3 regions of the Alteromonas sp. R7 genome follow, and region 2 is predicted to be linked to each of the others. Evidence: predicted binding sites of a transcription regulator. Region 2 holds the regulator's gene; each other region holds the start of a gene.
What was found. Region 2 encodes sigma-54, which starts transcription at its own class of promoters, with help from an activator protein. Its sites were predicted from a motif close to GTTGGCACGNNNNTNGNNT; they were not measured.
Positions count from the first base shown of each region.

Region 1: the regulator sigma-54 is predicted to act here: its motif matches at 2,331-2,349, upstream of AC0J2X_RS17680 (DUF2884 family protein).
Region 3: the regulator sigma-54 is predicted to act here: its motif matches at 4,829-4,847, upstream of AC0J2X_RS06820 (BON domain-containing protein).

Region 1 is NZ_JBVTQX010000013.1:339-7,063, reverse strand. It holds gene AC0J2X_RS17690 (sodium-dependent transporter) at 1-289, shown strand, start outside; gene AC0J2X_RS17685 (NAD-dependent epimerase/dehydratase family protein) at 404-1,216, opposite strand; gene AC0J2X_RS17680 (DUF2884 family protein) at 1,383-2,213, opposite strand; gene AC0J2X_RS17675 (hypothetical protein) at 2,560-2,751, shown strand; gene AC0J2X_RS17670 (mechanosensitive ion channel family protein) at 2,828-4,165, opposite strand; gene AC0J2X_RS17665 (acyltransferase) at 4,169-5,062, opposite strand; gene AC0J2X_RS17660 (acyltransferase) at 5,059-5,973, opposite strand; gene fghA (S-formylglutathione hydrolase) at 6,087-6,725, shown strand, end outside.
Region 2 is NZ_JBVTQX010000002.1:398,423-405,147, reverse strand. It holds gene rapZ (RNase adapter RapZ) at 1-402, opposite strand, end outside; gene ptsN (PTS IIA-like nitrogen regulatory protein PtsN) at 487-930, opposite strand; gene hpf (ribosome hibernation promoting factor) at 944-1,231, opposite strand; gene AC0J2X_RS04565 (RNA polymerase factor sigma-54) at 1,262-2,743, opposite strand; gene lptB (LPS export ABC transporter ATP-binding protein) at 2,817-3,542, opposite strand; gene lptA (lipopolysaccharide transport periplasmic protein LptA) at 3,545-4,099, opposite strand; gene lptC (LPS export ABC transporter periplasmic protein LptC) at 4,068-4,646, opposite strand; gene kdsC (3-deoxy-manno-octulosonate-8-phosphatase KdsC) at 4,643-5,191, opposite strand; gene AC0J2X_RS04540 (KpsF/GutQ family sugar-phosphate isomerase) at 5,192-6,172, opposite strand; gene AC0J2X_RS04535 (calcium/sodium antiporter) at 6,175-6,725, opposite strand, start outside.
Region 3 is NZ_JBVTQX010000003.1:257,463-264,187, reverse strand. It holds gene AC0J2X_RS06840 (5'-methylthioadenosine/S-adenosylhomocysteine nucleosidase) at 176-1,084, shown strand; gene AC0J2X_RS06835 (hypothetical protein) at 1,162-1,539, opposite strand; gene AC0J2X_RS06830 (putative DNA modification/repair radical SAM protein) at 2,009-3,250, shown strand; gene AC0J2X_RS06825 (TIGR03915 family putative DNA repair protein) at 3,267-4,073, shown strand; gene AC0J2X_RS06820 (BON domain-containing protein) at 4,195-4,794, opposite strand; gene AC0J2X_RS06815 (endonuclease/exonuclease/phosphatase family protein) at 5,195-6,178, shown strand; gene AC0J2X_RS06810 (hypothetical protein) at 6,196-6,725, opposite strand, start outside.

The DNA.
Region 1 (6,725 bases), on a different contig from region 2:
GTTTATGCACTACGCTGGCGCAGATAAATCACTGTTTGATGTCATTTACGATGTGTTCTACGACACGATTTTGCCTTTAAACGGCTTGCTAATTTGTTTGTTTGTTATTTATCGTTGGAAGAGTGCAAACTTCAATGCTTCTTTGGAAGAGGGCAGCAGTGGTTACAAAGGCAGCTGGTTTGAAAAGTACGTGGATATTTCGCTTAAAACCTTTATTCCGCTTATTTTACTCGTGATTTTTGTAAACACGGTAGCGGTAAAATACTTCGGGTTGAGCCTATTCGGATAGTCAGGTGTTACAAGAAATGACGTGAGCTAGCAGTGAGCTCAACTTAAAAACGGCAAGCCTACAGCTTGCCGTTTTTGTATGTGTCAGAGTATGTGTTTTCACTAAGTGTAAAGCCTAAAACATGCGATAGGGGTCGCTATACTCTGGTGTAATATTTAGCCTTGCCCAGCTTTGTGCGGCGTCAATCACTTTGCCAGCAGGTTCTGCTTCAGTATCAGAAAAGCGAGGAGCATCAATATCCATCGCCTTCGCTGCATCCACGTAATAAATACCGCGCTTAGGATGAGACAAGCTGCAAAGGTGAATAACATCGTTAAGCGGCTTGCCACAAATGATGGTCGTCAGCGCAGATACAATGTCGTACACATGTACAAGGTTTATTCGCTTATTTCCTGCATCTAACTGTTTTCCACTTAACGAGCGGGCGGGGTGACGGTCTGGGCCTACTAAACCGGCTAGGCGAACAATACTGATATCAACCTGACCTCGTTTAGACAATAAATAGTCTTCAATAGTCACGTGGGCTTTGGCCGAGGCTGTTTGCGGCTGTGTAGTGCTGACTTCGGACACTACCTCATTTGTTGCATCGCCGTAAACCGACGTGGTGCTGATAAACACGATATGCGCCACCTTTACGCTGATGGCTGCGTCTATCAACTGCAGCATATTGTTGGTGTATGACGCGAGATCTGTGTTTCTCCTGCCAGGGGGAATATTTAGCAACAAGGTAGCGTTTGGCAAATGGTTACAAAGCGCTGATGTATCTTCGCCCAGGGCATATTCAATTGCGGTGATACCTTGGTCTTGTAACGCGAGACGTTTCTGTTGGCTTCGAGTGGTGCCAACAATATTGACCTTTCCTGAAAGTGCGTTGCCCACATAGCTGGCTAACCAGCCGTAGCCGCTAATTACTACATTTTGAGTCATCGATTAAATACCCCTTTGTTTAGGGCTTAAGAGTACATTAATTGGAGGGCGGTTGTCGTTAACTGTAAAAATGAAAAACCGACTGGGTTACAGTCGGTTTTCAAAGGTGAGTGGTTAGCGTTGCAAGTCTTTTCGCTTTGCGCGTTTAGTTCGCTAAATGTTCCAACTACATTTTCATTTCGTCGTTGTGGTCATGGTGGTTGTCTTGATCAATATCTAGCAGGTTCAAGTCATCTAGCCCCGATATGGATGCCTGCATCTTGCCTTCGGCATAATCCGCTTTCTTCAGTACCTTACACAATGCATCGCCTTTTTCTTCCAGCGCAGCCGCTTGGCTTTCTAAGCGATATTCTAAATCTTCACCCCAGCGCTCCATCTTTTGCTCAAACTCAGACATATCACCGCCTTCCCACAACATTTGTGTTCCTACGGCAATAAGTATTCTACCCATAGACTCACTGATTAAAGACTCAATTTGCGCTTCGAATTCTTGCTCCCAGCTTTCGTCAAACCAACCTGGCTCATCGAATTTAGTTGAATCAACGCGAATATTGCCTGCGTCATCATAGAATGAAGTGTTTAGTTTGGTTTCAAGTGAGTCGAACAGTTCACGAAAATCGTCACCCATTTGATCGCCGCCTAACAGTTCAGTAAATACTTCAGTTACTGCCACGTTGGCAATTTGCAGCCCTTCACTGGCGATATTCAAGGTCATAGGGATGGCGATATCAATGTTGTTGTAATATTCACTTACCCAGCGCTGTTGTTCGCTGTCAAGCGATACTGGTTCGCCGTTAATGGTCATATTGTGATGGGAGTCAATCGTCATCACTGAGCCATTGTCCATCTGTACCGTTAGGTCACCTTGGTAATATTGAATATGACCATCAAGCTCCATGTCACAACTGTTGTTTTGAAAGCTGCTGTCATGCGCAAATGCGTGGCCGCTCATTAAAGCACTGGTAAGGGCAACTGAAAGTAATAGTTTCTTAGACATTGTTCATTCCTTAATTTACGTGTGACGCGTTAACGAAAGTGCTCGAAGCAAACTGCAATGCGTTGTAGTGTCACTGTCAGATAGACGCTAACGATACTCGCTGTTATACCTAAGGTAGAGCAATGGCCTTGCCAATATTTAAAGTCTATATCTTTCAAATGGTTAGTGATATTTGATGATTTCTTTATGCTCTGCTAAATACACTATTTAGTGAGATTACCAACTAATTAGTAGTTTTGACTAAGATCAATTAATACCAATAGCGGTACATTTAAGCCAATCCAAGCATGGTTAAATCTTATTTATTGGTGCATAATACCGCCAATATTTTTAAGGGGTTATCACAATGGCTGATTGGATTAATGCAATTATGTTTGGTGTTGCGCTAATTGCCTTTACGCTAGGGCTAAGCAGCATCGTTATGGGCTTTATGACTGCTAAAGCAGGTGCTGAAGGTATGCAGGAAAAAATCGAGTACGGTTTTTTTGGCGTTACTGGTTTAGTACTTTGCTTACTGATGGCCTACGCATTGGCTTAAGCGATAAGCATTAAAAAAAACCGGCTATCTCAGCCGGTTTTTTTTCGTCTTGAACAAGTCTTTATTCATCACGGCCTTATCGATTAGGTTCGCTCTTCTCCTGAGCATCCTCAGGCACATTGTCGCTTTCGGGACTATTTCTATAAGCGCTTTGTTCGCGATGGGCAAGCAGCGACAAATGTCCATCACGTTGATAAGCGCGTAAATCGAACAAATCCAGCATAGCCATAACGTGGTCGAAAATATCCGCCTGTACTTTTTCGTACCTAACCCATTCCTTTTGTGCACTGAAGCAGTAAATTTCTAAAGGTAAACCAAGCTCATTAGGCGGTAGCTGCCTAACCATTAGGGTCAGTTCTTGGTTTATATCCGGGTGCTTGCGCAAGTATGCCTCTAAATAAGCTCTAAAAGTGCCGATGTTGGTAAGGCGACGGCTGTTTAGCAGATCCGACTCATCAATGGAGTAATCTCGGTGATAAGCGCGGAGCTCATTTTTCTTCTTATCGATATATTCGTTGATATAGCGAATTTTCGAAAAGCGCTCTAGCATATCGTTGTCACAAAGCTTAATAGAGTGCACATCAATATAAATGGCGCGCTTAATTCTGCGTCCGCCAGACTCTTGCATACCGCGCCAGTTCTTAACTGCTTCTGTAGTAAGGCTGTAAGTCGGCAGCGTAGAAATGGTTTTATCCCAGTTCTGTACTTTGACGTTGGTAAGGCCTATCTCGAGTATTTCACCATCTACTTCATACTTAGGCATGGCAATCCAGTCGCCCGTATTAAACATGCGGTTAGCGGCTATTTGAATGCCGGCAACAAAGCCCAGAATGGTGTCTCTGAATATCAATAGTAAAACAGCGGCAATGGCGGTTAAGCCAGACACAATAAGTAGCGGGCTTCTGTCTACAATTAAAGAGATACTTAATAGTATGGTGACAATAGCAAATGCCAATTTGGTAACTTGAATAAAGCCAGTGATAGGTGCGCGTTTAGCAAGCGCTGAGGCGTTATAAACGTCTTCCACTGTGCTCAACATGGCATATAAGGCAAGAAGGCCGCTATATAGCATGTATAGCTGAGCGCTCTTTATCACCATACCGTGCATCACGGCTTCATCGCTAATAAGTACGGGTGTGGTTAAGTAAATAAACAGGGCAGGAAACAGGTGCATTAAGCGACGGAAAAATCCGTGCTGCTGCAAGGCGTTGTCCCAGAGGTTATTGGATTTGTATACCCAACTGGCTATCTGGGGGCGCACCAATAGCCTTGCGATAATATAGATTACCGCCGACACCACTAAAATACTACTTAGTGCGATGACGTTATACAGCGGATCTTCAGTAGTAAGATTCGGGAAAATATCATTAACTATGTGAATAAAGTTATCGCGTACTGAAGCACTGACTTCCATTAATTACGACTCCAACATTTTCTTTATACGGTTGTCTTTATTTTCCCATAGACCGTTCAACCAGTTTTGGAAATAAAGACGAAACTCAGACTCAGTGCGTTCTGAATGCTGTTGTAATTCAGGTACCGGCGTAACGTTCACATCGATCACGATTTTTGTCATCTGACCGCTAAGCATTGCCATCATAGGGTGACGCTTATTTTCCGGGTAAAGCAGCGAGATATCTAACACGTTGGTAAATAATTCGCCCATAGCTGAGAGCGTAAAGGAAACGCCGCCGGCTTTGGGGGGCAGGAGGTTTTCATAGGGACTTTGCTTTGACAGATGCTTCAATGAAGTAAATCGAGTTCCCTCTACAAAGTTAATGACCGTTGTGGGCACCGTTCTAAACTTCTCACAATACGCTTTGGTGGTTTCGAGATCCTTTCCTTTTTTCTCTGGGTGCTTTTCTAAATACGCACGGGTGTATCTGTGCATAAACGGCATATCAAGTGCCCAGGCACCCAGTCCGACAAATGGCAGCCAAATAAGCTCTTTCTTAAGGAAAAATTTGGGTGCAGGAATGCGGTTCGTTGCGAATTCAATGAGCAGAATAATGTCGAGGTAGCTTAAATGATTGGCAATAATCAGATACCAACGGTCTTTTGACAGTTCGCCGTGTACCGAACACTCAATATCTACGCGGTTAAACAAGCGTATCATGAGAACGCTGACCCGTCCGAAGCTAAACATTAGCCCGTGCATCACTTTATTCCATGCCGTTCTTATCTTTCCGTTAGGCATAATAAGTTTTACCAAACCCAGTAAGATAATTAAGCCTCCCCACAACGCAAGATTGAGGATTTGTAGTGAAGTATGTAATACGAAAATAAAAGGAGCGAGTACTGCGCGAATCATAATGGTTTCTGTGTTGCGTTTAGTGAATCTAAAAGTTGATCTTTGGCATGCCAGCGTTCATTCAACCACGTCTGAAAACGGGCTCGAACTTGCGGATCATCAAAATAATTGTCGCTGAAAATGCCGTTTTCCATAATGTCTTTGATGGGCATTACGTTGATATTCACACGAATATCACGAACCTTACCACTAACGAAGTCCCAGAAAGACGGTACGCCGTTCGGATAATCAATTGTGACATCAATAAGCTTATGCAAATGATCGCCCATCGCAGATAAAACGAATGCAATGCCGCCTGCTTTAGGCTTAAGTAAATGAGTGAAAGGCGAGGCCTGCTTGTCGTGCTTGGCTTGCGTAAAGCGGGTGCCTTCAACAAAATTCATAATACTTACAGGCTTATTCCTAAATTTCTCACACGCTTGACGCGTGGTTTCCATATCCTTTCCTTTCAAATGCGGGTTTTTAGCCAAAAATGATTTGGAATATCGGCGCATAAATGGAAAATCGAGTGCCCACCAAGCCAGACCTAAAATGGGAACATAGATAAGCTCTTTTTTGAGGAAAAACTTCAAAAATGGGATTCTTCGGTTAAATACACGTTGAAGAACTAAGATATCGACCCAAGATTGATGGTTAGCAACAACGAGATACCAATCATCTCGAGTGAGTTTTTCTAGTCCGTTTACTTGCCATTTGGTGCGTCCGCTGATGCGCTGATTCAGGTTATTAACGCCGATCCACGCAGTCGCGCATGCGTCGAGTAAATAAGAAATGAATCGTCGCCACGGCGCAATAGGTATAAGTTTAAAAATAGCCAATATAAAAATAGGCGTTGACCACACTACCGTATTGACGAAATAGCAGATGACCGAAATAGTGCCAACAATATGATGCAACAGTGCTTTTACCATTGTACTTACCTCAAAAATTAGGCGCTTAGTGTAAACGAACTTGATCTAAAATCCGATAGAGCCTTTACTGATTCCACAATAAAGGTGCAAATTTACGTATTTAAGGAGCTGAAATGGAGCTTATTGGCGAAAATAGAGCATTCGGGGGACGGCATTTACGCTATACCCATAAAGCTGAAACAACACAATGTGATATGACCTTCGCAATTTTTCTTCCCCCTTTCGCCTCGAAAGAAAAGCCAGTGCCCGTGCTTTACTGGCTGTCAGGGCTGACATGTACCGACCAGAACTTTATGCAAAAAGCCGGTGCAATGAAGCTAGCGGCGGAATTAGGTATGGCTATTGTTGCGCCCGATACATCCCCCCGTGGCGAGAACGTTCCTGACGACGAAGAAGGATCTTATGACTTTGGCCTTGGGGCAGGCTTCTACGTTGACGCTACGCAGGCGCCGTGGGATAAGCATTACAAAATGTATAGCTATATTGTGAACGAGCTACCTGCACTTATTGAAAGCGAGTTCCCTGTAACCAAAGAGCGCGCTATTAGCGGTCACTCAATGGGCGGACACGGTGCTTTAGTTATTGGCATGCGTAATCCTAATAAGTTTGTATCGGTATCGGCCTTTAGCCCTATCTCAAATCCTTCAGATTGTCCGTGGGGCGAGAAAGCCTTAGGTCGATACTTAGGCGATGACAAGTCAGCATGGCAGGATTACGACGCCTCGTTGCTATTAGCAAGCAAAACACACAGT
Region 2 (6,725 bases):
TAAATATAAATCTGCGCGTTCTGCAATAGGAGCAAGTAGGGCAGACTCGGCTTTAATGGCTTCTGAAAGCGACTTATTGAGCTTGGCAAGAGGGTGAAGACGACGTGTTTCGCTAAAACGCTTAACCAGTACATCATCGCTCGCGTCAATGTAAACAATGGTCATCGACCACGAAGAAGGCAGGTAGTCTAAAATTTCTACCAAATCGTCAGGATTTTTAGGTAAGTTTCTCACATCGATACTTACCGCAACCTGATCGTACTCGTCAACAACTGTATGGGTTAAGGTGGGAAGTAAGTTTACCGGGATATTATCAACACAGTAATAACCTAAATCTTCCAATGCGCGAAGTGCGACAGACTTACCAGACCCCGAACGACCACTGATTATTATCAGCTTCACCTACTTTCTCCCTAATACTCTGGTTTTATCACATACGCGTTGTTGAATTAGGCGCCTACTAAACGGTTAATAGGCGCTTAATGTTTAACTTAATGCAGATAGAATATCGTCGCTTGTCGTTGCGCGACGTATTGCTTTAATCGTTTCTTTGTCGCTTAGTTTACCAGCCACGGTGGCCAGCGTTTGAAGGTGTCCTTCGGTCTGTTCCTCGGGAACGAGTAGCGCAAAAAAGATGTCTACGGGTTTCTCGTCAAGGGCGTCGAAGTCGATTGCTGGCGTGCTGGTTACAACAATGGCGATCACTTTTTCAAGGCCCGGCAGGCGTCCGTGGGGCAAGGCGATACCATTACCAATGCCTGTACTACCCATACGCTCTCGAGCCATCAAACTGTTGAGTACCGTTGCCTGATCAATGTTCTCGTTTTGCTTGGCAGCGATATCAGCGATGATCTCAAGAATTCGCTTTTTACTATTACACTGAACCGCACACTCGGTGCGGTCCAGACTTACGATGGCTTGTATATCCATGCTTAATTAACTACTAATGTTTTTTCAGTTTTTCCTTATGCTTGATTACCTGCCGGTCGAGTTTATCAACCATGCTGTCAATCGCCGCATACATGTCGGTATTTTCTGAGGATGCGAATACTTCAGCGCCACTTAAATGAACGGTCGCTTCGGCTTTTTGATTTAATTTTTCAACGTTCAGGATGACATGCACATTAGAAATGTGATCAAAGTGACGTTCAAGTTTGCTGAACTTCGTATCGACATAATTACGCAAAGAGTCGGTGATTTCGACATGATGACCAGTAAGGTTGATTTGCATATTTCGTCTTCCTTATATTATTAAGCCCGATTAAATAAGGCTTTTGCGTTGGTTCGACGGCGGGATCGACAACGATTCCCGGTACTTTGCTATTGTTCGCCGGGCAACTTTAATGCCTTGTTCGGCCAACAATGAAGCAATCTTGCTATCACTTAGCGGCTTGCTAGGCTTTTCAGCGGCCACTAATTTCTTGATCAATGCACGAATCGCTGTAGATGAACATTCACCACCAGACTCTGTTGCAACGTGGCTTGAGAAGAAATACTTCAATTCGAAGATTCCACGTGGCGTATGCATGTACTTTTGCGTTGTCACTCGCGAAATAGTGGATTCGTGCATATCTACCATTTCTGCGACATCATTTAGCACCATTGGTTTCATCATTTCCGGACCGTGCTCAAAAAAGCCCATTTGCTGCTGCACAATGCAGTTTGCAACCTTCATTAAGGTTTCGTTACGAGATTCAAGGCTCTTTATGAACCACTTAGCCTCTTGCATGTGTGAGCGGATGAATTGTGAATCGCTACTATTCTTGGCACGGCGACTCATTGCAGCGTATTGTTGATTTACGCTTAACTTAGGCAGACTGTCGGGGTTCAGCTCAACCACCCAACGGCCATTTTTCTTGGTTACTGAGACATCAGGAATAACGTACTCAGGCTCTTTAGTAACTAAAGCACTACCTGGGCGAGGATTCAAGGTTTGCAGTAAACGCATTGCCTCGCGTAGCTGATCTTCTTTCAATCGGCTTTTACGCATAAGCGTACGATAGTCTTTGCTGCTCAGTAAGTCAGAGTACTCTTCAATCAGTTGCTTGGCTTCAGCAAGCCACGGTGTGTCTTCTGAAAACTGGCGCAATTGCACCATCAAACATTCTTGTGGAGAGCGTGAGCCAGAACCAATAGGGTCGAACATCTGAATGCGCTTAAGCACACATTCTATTTCGTCCATTTCAATCGGCTCTTCCATATCATCATCGTTAACCGCTTCTAAAATATCATCAAGGGTAACGGTTAAATAACCTGACTCGTCAATAGAGTCGATGATTGCTGTAGCGATTGCGCGATCGGTATCCGAGAAGTGGGTAAGGCGCATTTGCCAAAGAAGGTGCTCTTGAATATCTTCAGTAGTCTCACCTTGGAAGATTTGCTCGTCGTCATTGGATGGACCCGGAGCTGGCGAAGATGAAGCAGAGTAGTATTCGTCCCATGTGCTGTCGATTGGCAGCTCATCGGGAAGATCGTTTTTCTCAAGTGCATCGCCGGCTTCTAGTGTGTCACTAGATGCAGAAGCAGTGGCCTCAGAGCCGCTGTCATCGTTGTCGATATTGTTCTTTTCTAGTTGCGGCTCGTCGTTACCTTCTTCAACTTCTAATAGCGGATTAGAATCGAGCGCTTCTTGGATCTCTTGTTGAAGATCAAGTGTAGAAAGCTGCAGCAGTTTAATGGCCTGCTGAAGCTGTGGTGTCATGGTAAGTTGTTGGCTAAATTTTAGCTGTAAAGATGGTTTCATCTACGTCTTATTTAAATGCTCTAAATTGAATATACCAGAGCGAAACTGAAAAATGGCAATTCGGTTACATTAACTATAGCCTGAATTGTTCGCCTAGGTATACATCCCTTACTTTTTGATTACTTAAAACCTGTTCCGCCGTTCCTTGCGCAATAAGCTCGCCATGACTCACAATGTACGCCTTTTCACAAACATCCAATGTCTCTCGTACGTTATGGTCTGTGATAAGGATTCCAATACCCCTATCGCGAAGATGTTGTATTATCTTCTTTATATCATTAACTGATATTGGATCAACACCAGCAAATGGTTCGTCTAACAAAATAAATTGCGGTTTTGCTGCCAGAGCGCGGGCAATCTCAACGCGACGGCGTTCGCCCCCTGACAAACTCATTCCCGTACTATTACGTATATGGTTAATATTAAATTCATCAAGTAGCGCATCAGCTTCTTCTTCTTGCTGTTGTGAATTTAAATCTTTACGGGTTTGCAAAATGGCCATGATATTTTCATGCACTGTGAGCTTTCTGAAAATAGAGGCTTCCTGCGGTAGGTAGCCAATTCCGCGGCGTGCGCGCTCGTGCATGGGCTGATGAGTTAGCTCATTGTCGTCGATTTCAATCTTGCCTTTATCCAGATTCACTAAACCAACAATCATGTAGAATGTGGTGGTCTTACCAGCGCCATTTGGGCCAAGAAGACCAACAATTTGACCCGTTGAGACAGACAGACTTACATCTCGAACAACCTGTCTTGACTTGTAAGCCTTAGCAAGATTTTTAGCGCTCAAAGTTGCCATTGCTATTCATTGCCCTCGTTGTCTTTTTTGTCTTTCTTAGACGAAGTTTTGCGAATGGTCTCAGGTGTGAATACTGTGGTCACTCGACCCTCACCATCCTTACCTGCGCCGCCAGTCGCTAGCAATTGCTCGGTAATCATATCGAACGTGATGTTGTCACCCTGTACTTTACTGGTGTCTTGTTTCAACTCTGCGTTTCCAGCAAGAGAAATCGTTCGGTTCACCACTTCATAGCGTATTTCATTAGCTTTTGCCGAAACTGGCGTGCCGTCTTCCAATTGCTGGGAATAGCTTGCAGGCTTTCCTCTAGCAATAAATATTTCACGACCACCACCGTCAGTGGCAATTACTTCCACTTCGTCAGCTTCAATAACCAAAGAGCCTTGAGTTATGAGTACGTCGTCTTTGTACAACGCGGTTTTATTTTTACCGTCGATAAACTGGGTGTTCGAGCCTATTTTTATGGGCTGCGAAAAATCATCTTCACTGGCGTGTACCGCACCGCTAGCGATGGCAAGCAATAAACTAGTTGCTAGGGGAATAAGTGGTTTGTACATGATCTAAAAGCTCGTATTCTTGTGTGCGTAAATTCGCGTTAAACCCATTACTTAAAATGACATATTGGGTGCCCAGTATTTCAACGGGTTGGTCAGATGTCATTTGCTTGGTTTCTAAATTAATTTGAATGTACTCGGTCGATATACTTCTGACAAAGTCATCGCCAGTTTGGTTCTCAATATTAACTTGGTTTTCCAGCTGGATTAGCTCGTTATTGTATAGTGTACCTTCATCAGCGGTTACCACCCATGGTGATGACGCGTTTTCTGTATAAAGGGTGTATTTAGGTTGCTGAAACAATACAAAGCCAAGCTGGTCGTAATGCTCCATCGACTCTGCAAATACTTTGTGATTTAACTCACCGTCTTGATTGTACAGCGTAGTGGTTAGATTTTTTGCTTTGTAGGCGGGCTTTAGCGCATCGTTTTCACGATTCCCCTGCGTTTCAGGCTGCTCTTCCATCCACGTAGGGATGTACATCAGCATCGCCAGAATAAATAGCGCCGATATACTTAATCCTAAGCGATTAAAGCCAAACAGGCTCATACACTAGCTCCAAAAATCTCATTTGCTACCCCTTTGGCCTGCAAAATGGTATCCGATATTTCTCGGACCGCGCCAAACCCTCCGGGAAGGGTCGTAATCCAGTTTGCTTGTTTTGCTACGTAAGGATGGGCATCGGCAACCGCAATTTTAACCGCAACGTGCTTGTACATACCCGTATCTGGCATGTCATCACCTACCGCAGCCACTTCGTCAGTGTTTAACTCAAGGTGCTTCATCAGGTCGCTAAGCGCGTCTGCTTTATTCTCTTCGCCTTGAATTATATGTGCAACATTCAGTGCCTTCATTCTATTTTCAACAATGGCAGAGCGACGTCCAGTAATAACCGCGACATTCACTCCATTGCTCACTAGCGCTTTTACACCATATCCATCACGGGTATGGAATGCTTTAAGTTCTTCACCGTCGTTACCTAAGTAAATTCGACCATCTGAGAACACACCATCAACGTCGCATACCAGCAACTTTATCTTGGCTAGTTTTGCGAAAAGCGAGTCATTTATTTCCGTGTATAAGGTGGTTGTCATTTAAAGCACTCCTGCTTTTAATAGCATATGCATGTTAAAGGCCCCAACAGGTTTGCGCTTATCGTCAGTAACCATTAACGCACTAATTTTATGGGTTTCCATCAAATTCAGGGCTTCTACAGCCAGCTGACCTGCGGTGGTAGTCTTGCCGCCTTTAGTCATTACTTCTTCTACTGTCGCACTGTGTACGTCTACGCGGGCATCGAGAATTCGTCGTAGGTCGCCATCCGTAAAGACGCCTGTCAGCGTACCGTCTGCCGCTATCACGCCTGTCATACCCAGTCCCTTTTTAGATATTTCCAGCAGTGCGTCAGCAACAGAAGCACTGGCATGGACAAGGGGGATATCACTGCCGCTTTGCATTATATCGCTAACTTTAAGCAGAAGTTTTCTGCCTAAACTACCGCCTGGGTGCGAAAGCGCAAAGTCATCTGAGGTGAAACCTTTTTGGTCGAGCAGTGCTACCGCAAGCGCATCACCCATAACCAGTGTGGCGGTTGTGCTTGACGTAGGAGCAAGACCTAGCGAACACGCTTCTTTTTCAACGCTGATATCAAGTACGACATCTGCGTGTTGCCCTAATGAACTGGAAGCACTGTTGGTCATGGCGACCACCTGTATGCCTAAGCGCTTAACTACGGGCAATAAGTTAACGAGCTCGTTAGTCTCGCCAGAATTAGAGATGGCGAGTAAGACATCGCCTTTGCTTAGCATGCCCAAGTCGCCATGGTTGGCTTCACCAGGGTGCATGAAAAATGCAGGAGTACCTGTACTGGCAAGCGTAGCGGCAATTTTATTTCCGATATGCCCAGACTTTCCCATACCACTCACGACAACTTTACCCTTGCAGGCAAAGAGAATATTACAGGCAGCGATAAATTCATTGTTTAAGCGCTCTGCCAGATTAGCAATAGCCTGTGTTTCAATTTCAATAACGCGCTTCGCTGAGTCGATATAGTTCATCTGAGTTTGTGTATTCATGATTATCCGAATAGCCAGAATTGATAGCCGATAAAGCAAGCCAGAAGTATGAATCCATTTGTTCTTGATATTGTACGTTTGCCGATTAAATCGAAGCTGAACAAGAACAATAATAATGTTAAACCAAGCATTACGTACATATCTCGGTTGTAAACGTCAGGGTCCAGGATACCAGGCGCGATTAACCCGGGCATGCCAAGTACGGCAAGCAGGTTGAAGATATTTGAGCCGATGATATTACCCAGTGCTAAATCGTCTTCACCTTTAAGTACACCCGCAACACTTGCTGCTAGCTCAGGTAGACTTGTACCAAACGCAATAATCGTTAGTCCGATAACCAAATCCGAAATGCCCATGTATCTGGCAATTTCTACTGCTGAGTTCACCAAAAAGTGAGCACTTAATGGAAGTATTACAAGGCCTACACCAATCCAAATGAGAGCTGACGTATTTGAAACGCCTTTGGGGATTTCATCTGCGGTTTCCGCAACCAGAGGGTCTTCTTTATCTACCTGTAGCGACAACCACGCCATCATTGCCAGTACGAAAATGA
Region 3 (6,725 bases), on a different contig from region 2:
CGAAGCAAATGCTTCGCTTTTTTTTGCCTGTAATTTACTAAAGCAGTGGTAAGCTGACGCTTATAATAAGAACACTCAACTAAGTCAGTATCAAAATTACAAAAAACATATCCAACAAAACAACGAGAATTCGTTAACACTCCTCGGGACAACAACGACAAAAATAAGGATAGACATGCAGCTCGTTTTCAATCACTACACACGTTTTTCAGCAATTATAACGCTCTTGGCACTTTTCACTCATAGCGTATGGGCAAATACACAGCACGTACACACCATGAAGCGTGTAGAAGTAGCTTCACAGAACGCTCCGTTACAGCCAATAATGATTCAAGGCCCCATGCCCATTGAAGCCGAATACTTTGCTGCGCTTTTGGATAACACTACAACAGAGTATTCAGGTAATGCGGTATTCTATAAAGGGACACTAGACGGGTATCCCATTGTGGTAGCTAAAACCGGTAAGGGTTTAGAAAATACAGCGGCCGCCACCGCCATTGGCATAGAGAGATACCACCCTCGCCTTATCATCAATCAGGGAACATCAGGTGGCCACGATCCTTCCTTAAAAGTTGGTGATATTGTTCTTGGCGAACGCAGTATTAATGCATCCAATTTTAAAACGCCTAAGCTGGCTCAAGGAGAAGGTTCTCATCCGTTTAATTGGCTACCGATGGATCTTATGGCGTCAGAAGGCAGCGCGGGAGAAGGAAGTAGCGCTAAGGACGCAGAAAAGTTGCGTTATTATTTAGGAGACAAACAGCTCATCAACCTAGCTCTATCGCTAGCCAAGCAGTACAAACGCGGGAACGTCGTTAAAGGAACGATTGGCAGCGGTAACTTTTGGAATAACGAGTTAGATCGAATAGCATGGCTCCATAAGAATATGGGAACGAGTGTGGAAGAAATGGAAACCGCTTCTGCAGCGCAGATTGCACATGCCTACCACGTTCCCTTTTTAGGTATTCGCGTATTGTCGAACAATATTACCAACCATGGTGAATATGACCCAACCACGGCCAAAGATTGTCAGGCCTTTGTTGAAAAAGTGGTAAGAGCTTATATTTCTGCGCTGTCGGAATAAAATTGGAAAACACTCAAACGAAAAACGCGCCCTACATTGTAAAAATGTAAGGCGCGTTTTCATGTATAACCTTTGTATTAGATTGCTTGAGCGGTATAAGTTTCCGCATCTTGACTAACATCATTCGCGTATTGAGTAAGATGATGATTTAGAATATTTTCGGCGCGCTCAACAAACTCATCACGCTTAAATTTCCAACCTCTTAAATCGGCTTGCTTAGCCTGTGCAATGTAGTGCTCTAGACGCGTTTTTCTCAATAGATGTGCCTTTTTCGACAAATCAAATTCTACCAATGAGAAGTTGCGCTGTACTTTTTGAATATCCATGTGAACGGGGCGCTGTTCGTCATCAGCTGATGCTTGGCTTACGGATAGCTTTCCTTGCCCAATTACACCGACTATAACAATGATTGCTGATACCACTAAGCCTGAATAAACCCACTTTAAAAAGTTCATGCCCCACTCCTTGAACGATTTTGCACTTGTATCGATAAGCTCGCTACAATCCACTTAATTAAAACTATTTATCACCAATGTATTGAGTCATTCGACTTTTTAAGTTTCTAGCTTTCACGTTGCAGCAGATGTTTTCTGCCTGACAATACATACTTTCGTCTATTCAATACATCAAGTAATTCACTCATATCTACTTAACCATATGCACCTTCCGCACCATATAGTTAATCTTTGTTTTTCAGTAATTTAGACCAACCCAAAACTTATACTAAAGTTGTATAAGGTACTTTCTACACACAGCAAGATAAAATTTTCCTTTCAAATTTAATAAACTCACTCCCCTTAATACTGTACACTTATACAGTATTAAGATATACCACAACAAGCAATGTACTGGACTGGTATGGAATCTTGTTTTTTTTCAGACCGTCTACCACGTACATTTGCCTAGAGAAAGTGACCATTTGCGATGCATGACAAACTCATTCAAAAACTCGAAATTCTTTCAGATGCCGCTAAGTATGACGCTTCTTGCGCAAGTGGCTCCGCCGGTAAACGAAAAGCAGGTAAAACTGACAAAACAGGAATAGGTTCGCTCACAGGAGGGTCAGGGATATGTCACAGCTTTACCCCTGATGGACGATGCGTATCATTACTTAAGATCCTAATGACCAACTATTGCATATACGATTGCCATTACTGCATCAATAGGGTGTCTAGCAACGTTCAACGAGCGCGTTTTACCGTTAAAGAAACGGTTGATTTAACGCTTAATTTTTATAAGCGTAACTACATTGAGGGATTATTTTTAAGTTCCGGTATTGTCGGCTCTCCTGACCTGACTATGGAGAGCATGGTACGCATCGCGAAGTCTCTTCGCATTGATCACGGATTTAAAGGATACATTCATCTTAAGACCATTCCGAATGCATCTCCTGAACTACAGGCTGAAGCTGGCTTATATGCCGATAGGCTAAGTATAAACATCGAAATGCCGACACAAAATTCGTTGAACAAATACGCCCCGGAAAAAGACCTTGGTGAAATTCACGGTTCAATGAATACATTGAAAGACAAAATAAATGAACACAAAGTAGATAAAACCTACTCGGGTAAACGCCCACCTCGCTTTGCTCCTGGCGGACAGTCCACTCAGATGATCATAGGAGCCGATGACTCAAATGATAAAGTTATCCTTGGCACGAGTGTCAAACTGTATGGTCAACAAAAATTGCGGCGCGTTTACTATTCTGCATTTTCGCCCATCCCAGATGCGTCTGAAGTCTTGCCTCTTAAACCAGCCCCACTTATCCGTGAACACCGACTTTATCAGGCCGATTGGCTCCTGCGCTTTTATGGATTTGGTTTAGATGAAATTGTACACAACGACATGCTAGATATGGAGCACGACCCCAAGCTTGCGTGGGCGCTACGCAATCGCCACATATTTCCCATCGATTTAAACAAAGCTGACAAGCTACTTTTATTGCGAGTTCCTGGACTGGGAGCACGCACAGTACAAAAAATTTTGGCTATTCGACGTTACACAAAGCTTAGCTGGTTCGATCTCACAAAAATGCGTTTACCCTTACAAAAATTAAAACCGTTCATTACTGTTAGTGATTATTCCCCCGCTATCCATTTGCTCGATAGCAGTAACTTTGAACAGCAATTTAAACAACCAAAACAGTTTGAATTGTTCAGCGCCTAATCTAATTGGTACTACAATGAAAAAAGTAACAATTTCATCAGTGCCCGGATACGACGAATGGCGAAAAGCATCGAGAGAATGTCTAGCCCAACACATACCTCCGGAGAACGTTACATGGCAAACTTCGCAATCTAACCAAGACGACTTGTTTGCCGTGACCGATTCGGCCAACGCTATTGGTGAAAGCCAAACGAATTTCAGAATTCCCAGATCAGTTTTAACGCTGTTGAAGTATGCGTTATGCCACCAAGCCCCCGATCGTTTCGCTTTATGTTACCGCGTTTTATGGCGAGTAGTTTTCGAAAACAGAAACCTTATTCACTTAAAAACTGACGAAGATGTGTTGCGTCTCAACGTGCTGGCTAAAGCAGTAAAACGCGATGCATATAAGATAAGTGCTTTTTTGAGATTTCGAGAAGTTGTACTTGACGGACAAGAGCATTTTATTGCGTGGTATGAACCAGAACACTTCAGCTTGGAATTGAAGCTCGATTTTTTTCGGACTCGTTTTAAAAATATGTGTTGGTCAATACTTACCCCTTATCGAGCTGCGCATTGGAATACTAAAACACTTGTTTTGGAAGATAATCCTGACCCAAGTATTATTCCAAATGATGACAGAATTGAAAAATACTGGCTTACGTATTATGCAAATATATTTAATCCTGCCCGCGTAAAAACAAAGGCAATGTTAAGTTCAATGCCAAAAAAATACTGGAAGAATATGCCTGAGACGTCGCTTATTAACGATATGATACGCCACTCGGATGCTAGAGCACGTAAGATGATACTAAATGGAAAAAAGGTGGAGAATGGTGAATGAGTCCTCCTGACAAATATTAGCAGCTGTGCTTCCTTTGTTTATTGCGATTTGAAAAGCTCTGTAAAACGTGACCAGAAAAAAAGGGGCCGAGGCCCCTTTTTTGTGTAAAGCAACAATGATATTAGTTCATCGCAGTTTCAGTAACTACACGAAGGTTGCTTTCAACATCTTTTACGTCAGACGCATTCTTGGCAATTTCCACAGCTAGGTCACGCTCAGCATCAGAATCAACGTCGCCAGTCAGTGTTACTACACCGTTTTCTACGTCAACATCGATGTCGAAACCTGAAATATCGGTATCCATAAGAAGACGAGTTTTGATTACTGTGGCGATTTTGGCGTCAGTTAACTCGCTTGTGCCTTCGTCAACAGTATCTTCCATGTCATCTGACATGTCGCCTTCCATATCTTTGTCAGAGACAACCGTTAGCTTGTTGTCTACAGACGTTACACCATCAATATTCGCTACTAGCTCTTCCGCTAGCTTTTTATCAACAGAGTTCTCAACCTTACCAGTAAGAACGACATTACCGTTTTTAACGTCAGTGTTAATGTCGAATGAATCAAGGTTACCATTGAACAACAGCGTTGCTTCTGCTTTGCCATCAATCCATGCGTCTTTGGCACCTTTCTCCCATTTGTTGTCTGTGTCCATGTCACCTGCATATGCAGCTGTAGTCAAAGTTGTAGCAACAATCATAGAAATAAGTGAACGTTTCATAACATTTCTCCTTTGTCGAAACTCGTAGATAGTCATGCCAATTCCTTGCCAACAAAATAAGGCATTGTTTTATATGATAAATATTAATATCCAGGGCTAGTTAAGTAAGTTTTGTTTTGCAAACTTTGCCTTTGTTTGAGAACTTTTTACTTAATTTTGTTAATGCCCAAAACTCGTCAACTTCACTTAACAAAAGCACCTATCAATTGTACTAAGGGATAACTTTTTGTCGTTGGCCGCCGCTAAGTTGCAGTGATACTTAGGTTAAACTTATTTCACAAAGCTGCCGTAGTTATAACGATTTGTGTCGCTTCACTAGCTATAGTCATCAATTTAGTTTTGCAGACAGAAGCAACAGGTGGAGTGTTTTTCGTTAATTAAACTCAAGGACCAACTAGACATGGATACTGCACTTACTGCTGTTTCAGTCTTATTTATAGCCGTAAGCTGGGCCCCTTTGCTTCCTTCTTCTCATTGGTTAATAAGAGTGTGGGAATTTCCGCGACTACAAATAGCAGCTATCATTTCTTTGTTAATTGCTGGGCATATTTTTGAATCAACCTATTACGCACAGATAGATAGCCTAGCAGTAATTATTGTCGCTGGATTAACAGTTAGCCTTATTTATCAGGTTATCTGGATCATTCCTTATACCCCTCTGTATAAAAGAGAAGTTAGGCACGTCGAGGTGGAGAGTGCGAGCCAAAAGCTAAGTGTTTTATCAAGCAATGTGTATATGCCTAATGACGATTTTCGCAAGCTCATTGAACATGTACGTAATAAGCAACCTGATTTTCTCGTAACGTTGGAATCTAATGAGAAGTGGCAGAAAGGCATCAGTGAAATTGAATCTGAATACCCGTATCGTAAATTTTGCCCACTCGAGAACCTCTACGGTATGCATCTTTATAGTAAGCTTCCCTTTGAAGAGGTCTCATTGCGATTTCTAATAGAAGAAGATGTGCCGTCTATGAAAGTTAAAATCAATCACCACGGACAAGATGTCACGCTATATTTTCTTCATCCAAAACCACCAAGCCCAACAGAAAACACGTATGCAAAGCCCAGAGACGTAGAACTTACTGTTGTGGGGGAAGAAATAGCTGAAACAGAGGGCCCTATTGTCGTCGCTGGCGATCTTAACGATGTAGCTTGGTCACCTACTACCAGAAAGTTCAAGAAAATAAGCGGACTTTTAGACCCACGAGAGGGGCGCGGTTTTTTCAATACATTTCACGCGAAATATCCTTTAGTGAAATGGCCGTTAGACCACGTATTTCACTCGGAACATTTTGCATTGGTCAATATAGAGAAACTTGAAAGCATAGGCTCAGACCACTACCCGCTTTATACCGAACTAGCGCTAATCACGGACAAGGAGTAATACTCAAGACTGTAAATCTAATGAGAGCTACGGTGTTTGACACACCACATGAGGCTATCACACGCCTCTTCACGCTTTTTAAAATGGGCTAGCCCTATTAGCTTGTTATCCCGAGGCCAAACCGCTTGGTTTAGCACCTCTTGATCTTCTGCCGATAGTTGTTCGCTATCTAACACAATCTCAACCGCTTTTTTGTTGGGTTTTATTAATGTGGGGTTAGCTTCTTTGACCAGAGCAGAGTTCACACAAATATACTCTCTCTTAACAGGGTCTCTCACCACGCCGATGTAGTTGTTGTCACAAATTATAGCTGGCCAGCCTTCCGTTATTCTGCTCTGTCCAAACATTACGAGTGTAAAAGCAACAAGAACGAAAAGTGTTAAACCGATAAATTGAGCGCTCAAATCTGGTGCTACGCTTACAATAACGCCGACAACAGCTGCGAAAAATATCCAGCCGCCAAATACTCTGCGCATAGCATTTGGTGAGATACCAGATATAACATCAACCACCTTTAATGATTGTTTGTCATAGTGTCGAATAAATA